DNA from 2 places in the Streptomyces agglomeratus genome. Region 1 is predicted to be linked to the other one. Evidence: riboswitches for the same ligand, from Rfam matches in the RefSeq annotation. Region 1 holds a riboswitch; the other holds the start of a gene.
The links. Region 1 has a riboswitch for cobalamin ahead of AS594_RS21865 (CbtB domain-containing protein). Riboswitches for the same ligand answer to the same signal wherever they lie in the genome.

Region 1 (5,042 bases):
GGCCCGGCGGCACGGCGTACGTCATCGGCGAGGCAGGACTGACGACGGCGCTGCACGACATCGGTTACGTCCTGACGGACCACGACCCGGACTACGTCGTCCTGGGCGAGACCCGTACGTACAGCTTCGAGGCGCTCACCAAGGCCATCCGGCTCATCAACGCCGGTGCGCGCTTCATCTGCACCAACCCCGACGAGACCGGCCCGAGCCGGGAGGGCCCGCTGCCGGCCACCGGCGCCGTCGCCGCGCTGATCACCAAGGCGACCGGCAAGGACCCGTACTTCGCGGGCAAGCCCAACCCGCTGATGATGCGGACCGGGCTCAACGCGATCGGCGCCCACTCCGAGACCAGCGCGATGATCGGCGACCGGATGGACACGGACGTCCTGGCCGGGCTGGAAGCGGGCATGGAGACGTTTCTCGTCCTGACCGGTCTGACCGGGCCGGCGGACGTCGACCGCTACCCCTTCCGCCCCTCGACGATCGTCGATTCGATCGCGGACCTCGTCGACCGGATCTGAGCGGTCCGCTCCCGCCCGGGGGCCCGTACGGAGCAGTGAAGCGCTCCTGAAGATGCGGAAACCGGCCGTACCGGTGAATCTTCGTAGTACCAGGAGGTTCACTATGCGCTCACTTCAGCTCGCGCTCTGTGCCGGCGTGGCGGCTGCCGCGGTCATCGCGCCCGCAGCCGCCGCCCATGCCGACAACGAGGCCGAGGGCCAGGTCCTCGTCACTCCGTCCACCATCGCTCCGGGCGGGGAGGTGGATCTGCGGGTCGACGTGTGCAAGGGCGGGCAGGCCACCGGTACGTCGGAGGCGTTCGCCTCACCCGCGCACTTCAACCCGGCGGCCGACCGCGGCGACCTGTTCGCCGAGGCCCGCATCCGTTCCGACGCCGAGGCCAAGGACTACGAGATCTGGGTGAAGTGCAAGGGCGGCGGCCGGGCCAGCGGCACCGTCACGGTCGTCCACCACCACGAGCCCACCCACCACCCGACGCACCACGAGACCCCCGTCGCACCCGTGCACGCGGGCGGCGGCGGCACGGCGGAGGTCGCCGCGGCCGAGGAGGGCGGGCCCGGAACGCCGCACACCGTGATCGGCCTCGTGCTGGCGGGCGCGGCGGCGGTCGCGGTGGCCTACCGCAGCGTGCGCCGTCGCCGTCGTACGGACTCGGACTGACATGTCCGCCGAGGACCGGCCGGCCGGTGGCGGACGGCTGCTGACCGGCGTCGCGTGGGCGGTGCTGCTGCTCGGACTGTGGCTGTGGGGCCGGGAGGTGACCGACGGCCCCGGCGGCAGCTCGGCGCCCACCACCGGAGACGTGGCCGCTGTCGGCCGCCCGCTGGGAGTGCCGCTGCCTCCCGCACACGCCCCCGTAGAGGCCGCCGCGGCGCCGCAGCGCGTCGCCGTGCCCTCCCTGGGCATCACGGCCCCGGTGGTTCCCCGCGGTCTCGACGCGTCGGGCGCCGTCGATCCGCCGCCGTACCACCAGTCGTCGAAGGTCGGCTGGTTCCGGGGCGGGAGCGTGCCGGGCGCGGCGGGAGTCGCCCTGCTCGTCGGGCACGTCGACACCGAGAACAAGCCGGCCGTGTTCTACGGCCTGAGCGCCGCGCGTCCCGGCGAGAAGGTCAAGGTGACGGGCGCCGGCGGTCTGAGCCTGGAGTTCACCATCGACGACATCCAGGTCTTCACCCGCGAGCGCTTCGACCCGCAGAAGGTGTACGGCCCCCGCGAGAGCGACCGGGCGGAACTGCGCCTGATCACCTGCGGGGGCACGTACGACAAGAAGGCCCGCACCTACACGGCCAACGTCGTGGTGTCGGCGTACCTGACGGGGGCCGGCCGGGGCTGAACGCCCGGCGTTGTCGGTGCGGTTGGTGCGGTCGGTGGTGCGGTTGGTGTGGTTGGTGGTGCGGTCGGTGTTACGCCGCCACCGGCTCCGCCGCCGGAACCGAGCGGGTCGCCGCGCGCAGCCCCAGCGCCCCGAAGACCCCCGCGAACACCGCCCACAGCACCGCGTGCGAGGCCAGCGACAGCATCCTGAAGTCCCACAGCAGCGTCGCCGCCACCGGGACCTCGTCCGGATTGCCCGGCAGCGCGAACAGCACCGCCAGCGTCGCGACCCCCGTGACGGCCACCGCGACCTGCCGCACCGGCAGGGACCGGTCGGCGAGGCGTACGTACACCTGCCGGGCCAGCACCATGCCGAGGATGCCGATCACCACGGCCGCCAGCCACAGGGCCTGGCGGCTCGCGACGGTGCCGGAGTCGCCGACCCCCGGCGGGTTCGCCGGATAGCGCAGTCCCGGCAGCAGCGAGACCGCCACGAAGGCGGCCGCGCCGAAGGCCAGGGCGCGCGGCCACGGCCGCTCACCGAGGCCCGTACGGCGGTGCACCAGGGCGTAGGCGAGGGCGAACAGGACGCCCAGCGCGAGGCCCGCCACGACCGCCGTGACGACCAGGCCGAAGTGCTGGGTGGAGCGGGAGAACAGTTCCTCGTGGTGCTGGACGGCCGTGGCCGCCGCACCGTGCGTGTGCTCATCGGCCGCGGAACGTGCCTCTTCGAGGCGGATCGCACGGTCCATCAGGGGCTCGGCGAGGAGCAGGGAGAACAGGCCGGCGGCAAGGCCGGCTGCCCCGCCCGCCGCCAGCCCGCGTCCGAGCAGGGGCAGTACAGGTTCTGACATGGTGCGCACGGCCCCCGATCAGTGGCAGGGGGCACCGAAGAGGTGCCTGCCGTCGTGCGAGAACTCGTGCAGGTAGTCGCCCGTAGCGGCGATGGCGGTGCCGTTGTCCATGAAGACCGCGTAGAGCGCGACGAGGGCGATGATCGCCGCGGCGGCCATGATCAGCCAGTGACGGGCGGTGGTCGCGGCGGACGTGACCGCCGCGGTGTCGGTGTGCTGCGCAGTGTGCAGAGACATACCGGTGAGCCTCCTTCTGGGGTTTCCACGCCCCAATTCAGGAGGACGACGGGTCAGTTCCTGACTTCCGTACGGGCCCGTGGGCTCGCGTACGGTCACAGTGGCGGGACCGTCCCGGGTTCGCACCGGGTTCCTGTCCACCGTCGCCTCGATGTGTGTGGAGTTGTCATCCGGAGAGTCCCAGCCTGGCTGAGCACTGTCAACAGGGACTCTGTCCCTCGCTCCCGTGGCGGCACCCGGTGTGCCAGGATGGTTTCGACCGGATGTGTCCGGGGAGGGACCGGGGGGTCCTCGTATCTTCAGTACGTCTTCAGTGCATCTTCGGTGCAGCCAAGGGGGAGTGGATGTACGGCAGTTACAGCGGCCGTAGGCGCGTGCGTGTCCGGGTGGCCGCGGTGGGGGCCGTGGGGGCCGCGCTGCTCCTGGCGGGCTGCTCGTCCTCCGGCGGTGACGGGGGCGGCGGCACGAGTCCGGACCCGGTGAAGCAGCAGCCGAAGGGGAGCGATCCGTACTGGGTCAACCCGGAAGGAAACGCTGCCAAGCAGGCCGCTGCGTTGGCCAAGAAGGGCGAGGACGAGAAGGCCGGCCTCATCCGCAAGATCGCCGAGCAGCCGGCCGCCGAGTGGATCGGTCCCGAGAACGCCGAGGCCCAGGCCAAGGGGTACACGGAGGCGGCCGAGAAGGCGGACCGCGACGCGCTGCTCGTCCTCTACAACATCCCGCACCGCGACTGCGGGCAGTTCTCGAAGGGTGGCGCCGCCGACGGCAACGCCTACCGCGCCTGGGTCGACCAGGTGGCCAAGGGCATCGGCGACCGCCCGGCCACCGTGATCCTGGAGCCGGACGCGCTGCTGCACCTGGTCGACGGCTGCACGCCCGACGAGTTCCACGAGGAGCGGTACGACCTCCTCAAGGGCGCCGTCGAGCGCCTCAAGGAGCAGCCGAAGGCCAAGGTGTACCTGGACGCGGGCAACGCGGGCTGGAAGTCCCCCGACTCACTGTTCGAGCCGCTCCAGCGGGCGGGTATCGCGAAGGCGGACGGCTTCTCGGTGAACGTCTCCAACTTCCAGACCACCCGCGTCAGCAAGGACTTCGGCAGGAAGCTCTCCGCGAAGGTGGGCAACAAGCCCTTCGTCATCGACACCAGCCGCAACGGCAACGGTCCGTACACCGGGGGAGACCCCGAGGAGAACTGGTGCAACCCGCCGGGCCGCGCGCTCGGTGAGAAGCCGACCACCAAGACCGGTGACGAGCTGGTCGACGCGTTCCTGTGGATCAAGCGCCCCGGCGAGTCCGACGGCGACTGCAAGGGCGGCCCGAAGGCCGGCGAGTGGTACGAGGAGTACGCGCTCGAACTGGCCCGCAACGCGAAGTAGCGGCGCACGCGACACGGAAAGCGAAGGGGGCCGCCCGGCACACCGGGCGGCCCCCTTCGCGTACCCGTCGGCCTACGGGACCTCGATCCAGACGCCCTCGGACGGCGTGCCCTGATCGTCCGTCACGAACAGCATGTAGTAGCCGGACGGGACCAGCGCCCGGTTCTTCGGCACGGTGACCGAGATGCCGCCCTTCGTCTTCTTCATCTCCAGCGCCACCGTGCGCTGGTCGACGTCTGTGACGTGCGTGACGGCGCTGGGCCGCATCAGCTTCGCGTCCTTGATCGACGCGGCGTGCGCCGACTTGAAGGTGGCCGTACCGCCGCGCCTGACCGTCTTCGGTCCGCCGGTCAGCTTCGGCCGCGCGTCCCGGAAGAGGTACGGCGGCGTGTAGATCTCGATGCGCTGTTCGAAGACGCCCGGCCTGGTGTTGGCCTTGTCAGAGTACAGGGAGTCCGACCCGAAGATCATGACGCGCCCGTCGGGCAGCAGCAGCGAGCCCGAGTGGTAGTTGCGCCCCACGGCCGGGTCGGCCACCCGGCGGTACTTGCCGGTCTTGGCGTCGTACAGGCGCGCCTGGAGGATGTCCGAGCCGCCGCGGCCCCGGTAGTCGTTGGAGCCGCCGGTGATCAGGACACTGTCGTCCGGCATCAGGGACGCGCTGGGGTAGCGGGTGCCCTGGTCGAGCGAGTCGCCGTCCTTGAAGCGCGGGTTCGGGTCCTTCAGGTCGACCAGCCGT
Region 2 (5,042 bases), 2.2 Mb from region 1:
CGGCTGGGTCGCGGAGTCCTCGTGGGCGGACACCTTCACGCTGGAGCCGGGCACGCTCGTCATCTGGATGATCGTGTACGGCTTCCTCGCCTCGGTCCTCCCGGTGTGGCTGCTGCTGGCGCCGCGCGACTACCTCTCCACCTTCATGAAGGTCGGCACGATCGGGCTGCTCGCCCTCGGCGTCTTCATAGCGCTGCCGACGATGAAGATGCCCGCCGTCACCGACTTCGCGACCAGCGGCACCGGGCCGGTCTTCGCCGGCTCGATGTTCCCGTTCGTCTTCATCACCATCGCCTGCGGCGCGCTCTCCGGCTTCCACTCCCTGGTCTCCTCCGGCACCACGCCGAAGATGGTCCAGAAGGAGACACAGATCCGGATGATCGGCTACGGCGCGATGCTGACCGAGTCGTTCGTCGCGGTGATGGCCATGATCACGGCCTGCATCATCGATCCCGGCCTGTACTTCGCCATCAACTCCCCCGTCGGCGTCGTCGGGGACAGCGTCCAGGCGGCGTCCGAGGCGGTGACGAACCTCGGCTTCTCCATCTCGCCCGAGGCGCTGGCCCAGGCCGCGAAGGACGTCGAGGAGCAGAGCCTGCTCTCGCGCACGGGTGGCGCGCCGACCTTCGCGCTCGGCATGTCGGAGATCTTCTCGGCCGTCGTCGGCGGTACCGCGATGAAGGCTTTCTGGTACCACTTCGCAATCATGTTCGAGGCGCTGTTCATCCTCACCACGGTGGACGCGGGCACGCGCGTCGGACGCTTCATGCTCCAGGACATGCTGGGCAACGTCTACAAGCCGTTCCGCCAGGTCAGCTGGAAGCCCGGTGTCTGGTTCGCCAGCGCGGTCGTCGTCGGCGGCTGGGGCTACTTCCTGTGGGTCGGCGTGCACGACCCGCTGGGCGGCATCAACCAGCTCTTCCCGCTGTTCGGCATCGCGAACCAGCTGCTGGCCGCCGTCGCCCTCGCCGTCTGCACCACGCTGCTCGTGAAGTCCGGCCGCCTGAAGTGGGCGTGGGTCACCGCGGTGCCGCTCGCCTGGGACGTGGCGGTCACGCTCACCGCGAGCTGGCAGAAGATCTTCTCGGACGACGTGAAGGTCGGCTTCTTCGCCCAGCGCGACAAGTACCAGGCCGGCATCGACGCGGGCCAGGTGCTGCCGCCCGCCAAGAACATGGACCAGATGCACACCGTCGTCACCAACTCGACCGTCGACGGCGTGCTGTGCGCGCTCTTCGCGGTCCTCATCGTGGTGGTGCTCGCGGACGCCGGCCGGGTCTGCCTCAAGGCGATCCGCGACCCCGAGAGCGTCAAGCTCCACGAGGCGCCGTACGTCGAGTCCAAGCTGGTCGCCCCCGCCTCGATCATCGCCACCAAGGAGGAGAAGGCCGAACTGGTCGCCGCCGGCGTCGGCCCGGAGGGCGGCAACCGCAAGGAGACGGCGGCCGCCGGGACGGGGACGCCGGAATGACGCTGACGGACGTTCGGCGGGCGGCGGGCCGGATCCGCTGGTACGTCCGCGAGCTGACCGGCGAGTCGGCGTACGACCGGTACGTCGCCCACGCGCGCTCCTGCGACCCCGGGGCGCCGGTGATGACCCGCCGCCAGTTCGAGCGCAGCCGCACGGACGCCCGCGAGGCGGACCCCCGCGAGGGCTTCCGCTGCTGCTGAACGGTCGCCCACGGGCCGCCGCGCCCCATTCGGGGGTACGGCGGCCCGTCGGCGTCAGCGCACCCACTCCTTCAGGGCTTGGGTCTCCAGGGTGAGTTCGACCGGGCCGGGCAGCGCCACCGGCTTGCCGAACGGGACGGTGTGCGCGTTCTCGTACGAAGGCATCACTGGGCGCGAGTGAGCCGTCGGGGCGCGCGGCCCTTGCGGTACGCCTGCACCTTCAGCCCTTGGTCCGGATGGAGCCACAGCTCGGGACGAGACTGCAAGCAGATGCGCGTCAGCCACTGAATGATTCACCCGTGGTCCCCGTCCGGAACAACCCTGCTCCTCAGCCGCCCGTCGATGAGCTCCAGACGCACGCCCTCGGTCGTGCGGGCGAGTATGCGCGTGGCCTCGTCGAACTCTTCGGGGAGCAGGTGGGGCCGGCCGGCGACAGCTGTCATGGGGCGTACCTCCTTGTGCTCACGACGATAGCGGCGCCCTGTGACAACTGCGGTCCCCTTCCCGCGTGACACAACATGTGGGGGGTGCATCATCCAACCGCCCCCACATGTATGCTCATGCTCGCTGTCGCCGCAGGGGAATCCGGTGTGAATCCGGAACTGTCCCGCAACGGTGTGATCGGTGTGCTTTTGTGCACCCGGGAGTCCGAAGACCTGCCGACGGTGTATCCGGCTCGACCGAACCGGATACCGACACGTCCGGGCCTCGCGGTTGGGCCGGTGGACGCTACGCGGTGTGCCGCCCTCGACGGGTGACGTGTGCCCGTACGCCCCCGCTCCCCCGCCGGCCCCGCGCCGAGCGAGGGAGAGCACCCCTGTGACCATCGCGTCAGCCGATCCGGCCACTGCCACGGAATCGACGGAGCCGTCCGACGGGCCCGGAGCCGGGACCGCACTGCTGCGGACCCTCACCGACCTGACCGCCGACCTCCCCGACACCGACCCGGGCAGAGTCGCCGCGGCCGCCCTGCGCGGCCGCAACGCGGCGTCCGACGCGGCAGAGCTGCGGGGCCTCGCCACCGACGCCGCCGCCGGGCTGATCTCCGAGGACCCGGCGTACTCCCGCCTCGCGGCCCGCCTGCTGACCCGTACGATCCGGGACGAGGCGGCGACGCAGGGCGTCCGTACGTTCTCCGAGTCGGTGTCCGTCGGCCACCGCGAGGGCCTGATCGCCGACCGCACGGCCGACTTCGTGAACGCCCACGCGGCCCGCCTCGACGCGCTGGTCGACCAGGACGCCGACGACCGCTTCGGCTACTTCGGACTGCGCACGGTCTACAGCCGCTACCTCCTGCGCCACCCCATCACCCGTCAGGTCATCGAGACCCCGCAGCACTTCATGCTGCGCGTGGCGTCCGGCCTCGCCAAGGACGACTCCCCCCCGGCCGCCGACGAGGTCGCCGCGCTGTACCGCCTGATGAGCCGCCTGGACTACCTGCCGTCGTCGCCGACGCTGTTCAACTCCGGTACGCGCCACCCGCAGATGTCGTCCTGCTACCTGCTGGACTCGCCGCTCGACGAGCTCGACTCGATCTACGGCCGCTACCACGAGGTCGCGCGCCTCTCCAAGCACGCCGGCGGCATCGGCCTCTCGTACTCCCGCATCCGCGCCCGCGGCTCCCTGATCCGCGGCACCAACGGTCACTCGAACGGCATCGTCCCCTTCCTGCGCACCCTCGACTCGTCCGTCGCCGCCGTGAACCAGGGCGGCCGGCGCAAGGGCGCGGCCTGCGTCTACCTGGAGACGTGGCACGCGGACATCGAGGAGTTCCTGGAACTGCGCGACAACACGGGTGAGGAGGCGCGGCGTACGCACAACCTGAACCTCGCGCACTGGATCCCCGACGAGTTCATGCGCCGCGTCGACGCGGACGCCGACTGGTCGCTGTTCTCGCCCTCCGACGTTCCCGAGCTCGTCGACCTGTGGGGCGACGCGTTCGACCAGGCGTACCGCAAGGCGGAGGCCGACGGCCTGGCCCGTACGACCATTCCCGCGCGCCAGCTGTACGGCCGGATGATGCGCACCCTGGCGCAGACCGGGAACGGCTGGATGACGTTCAAGGACGCGTCGAACCGTACGGCGAACCAGACCGCCGAGCCCGGCTCCGTCGTCCACTCCTCGAACCTGTGCACCGAGATCCTGGAGGTCACTGACGACGGCGAGACGGCCGTCTGCAACCTCGGCTCCGTCAACCTCGGTTCGTTCGTTCTCGGGAACGGCGAGATCGACTGGGAGCGGCTGGACGAGACCGTCCGCACGGCCGTCACCTTCCTCGACCGCGTCGTCGACATCAACTTCTACCCGACCGAGCAGGCCGGCCGCTCCAACGCCAAGTGGCGTCCGGTGGGCCTGGGCGCGATGGGTCTCCAGGACGTCTTCTTCAAGCTGCGCCTGCCCTTCGACTCGGCCGAGGCCCGCGACCTGTCCACGCGGATCGCCGAGCGCATCATGCTCGCCGCGTACGAGGCGTCCTGCGACCTCGCCGAGGTCAGCGGCCCGCTCCCGGCCTGGGAGAAGACCCGCGCGGCGCGCGGCGTCCTGCACCCCGACCACTACGGCGTCGAGGTCACCTGGCCGGAGCGGTGGGACGCGCTGCGCGCCCGTATCGCGAAGACCGGCATGCGCAACTCCCTGCTCCTCGCGATCGCGCCGACCGCGACCATCGCGTCCATCGCGGGCGTGTACGAGTGCATCGAGCCGCAGGTCTCCAACCTCTTCAAGCGCGAGACGCTCAGCGGTGAGTTCCTCCAGGTCAACGCGTACCTGGTGGAGGACCTGAAGAAGCTCGGCGTCTGGGACGCCCAGTCCCGCGAGGCGCTGCGCGAGTCCAGCGGCTCGGTGCAGGGCTTCAGCTGGATCCCCGAGGAGGTACGGGCCCTGTACCGCACCGCGTGGGAGATCCCGCAGCGCGGTCTGATCGACATGGCGGCGGCCCGTACGCCGTACCTCGACCAGTCGCAGTCCCTGAACCTCTTCCTGGAGACGCCGACCATCGGGAAGCTCTCCTCGATGTACGCCTACGCGTGGAAGAAGGGGCTGAAGACGACGTACTACCTGCGCTCGCGCCCCGCGACCCGCATCGCCCGCGCGGCCGGCTCCGGCGCGGCTGCCGCGGCCCCCATCCCCGTACAGCAGGCCCCGCCGCCCCGACGCGGACGCGATCGCCTGCTCCCTTGAGAACCCCGAGTCCTGCGAGGCGTGCCAGTAATCATGAGCGAAAACGCTGCAATCTCTAAAAACCTTCTCGACCCGGGCTTCGAGCTGACGCTGCGTCCCATGCGCTACCCGGACTTCTACGAGCGCTACCGGGACGCGATCAAGAACACGTGGACGGTGGAGGAGGTCGACCTCCACTCGGACGTCACGGA

Region 2: it holds a riboswitch for cobalamin, as region 1 does, so the genes downstream of both, AS594_RS11975 (ribonucleoside-diphosphate reductase subunit alpha) here and AS594_RS21865 (CbtB domain-containing protein) in region 1, are expected to answer to the same signal.

What each region holds. Positions count from the first base shown of each region.
Region 1 covers NZ_MEHJ01000001.1:5,022,239-5,027,280, forward strand. Annotated here, with positions in the region: gene AS594_RS21845 (HAD-IIA family hydrolase) at 1-521, shown strand, start outside; gene AS594_RS21850 (hypothetical protein) at 625-1,182, shown strand; gene AS594_RS21855 (class F sortase) at 1,184-1,855, shown strand; gene AS594_RS21860 (CbtA family protein) at 1,926-2,690, opposite strand; gene AS594_RS21865 (CbtB domain-containing protein) at 2,709-2,927, opposite strand; cobalamin riboswitch at 2,962-3,127, opposite strand; gene AS594_RS21870 (glycoside hydrolase family 6 protein) at 3,272-4,303, shown strand; gene glxA (radical copper oxidase GlxA) at 4,376-5,042, opposite strand, start outside.
Region 2 covers NZ_MEHJ01000001.1:2,853,630-2,858,671, forward strand. Annotated here, with positions in the region: gene AS594_RS11960 (carbon starvation CstA family protein) at 1-1,471, shown strand, start outside; gene AS594_RS11965 (YbdD/YjiX family protein) at 1,468-1,671, shown strand; gene AS594_RS47560 (hypothetical protein) at 1,965-2,114, opposite strand; cobalamin riboswitch at 2,226-2,349, shown strand; partial or broken gene AS594_RS11975 (ribonucleoside-diphosphate reductase subunit alpha) at 2,491-4,882, shown strand; gene AS594_RS11980 (ribonucleotide-diphosphate reductase subunit beta) at 4,885-5,042, shown strand, end outside.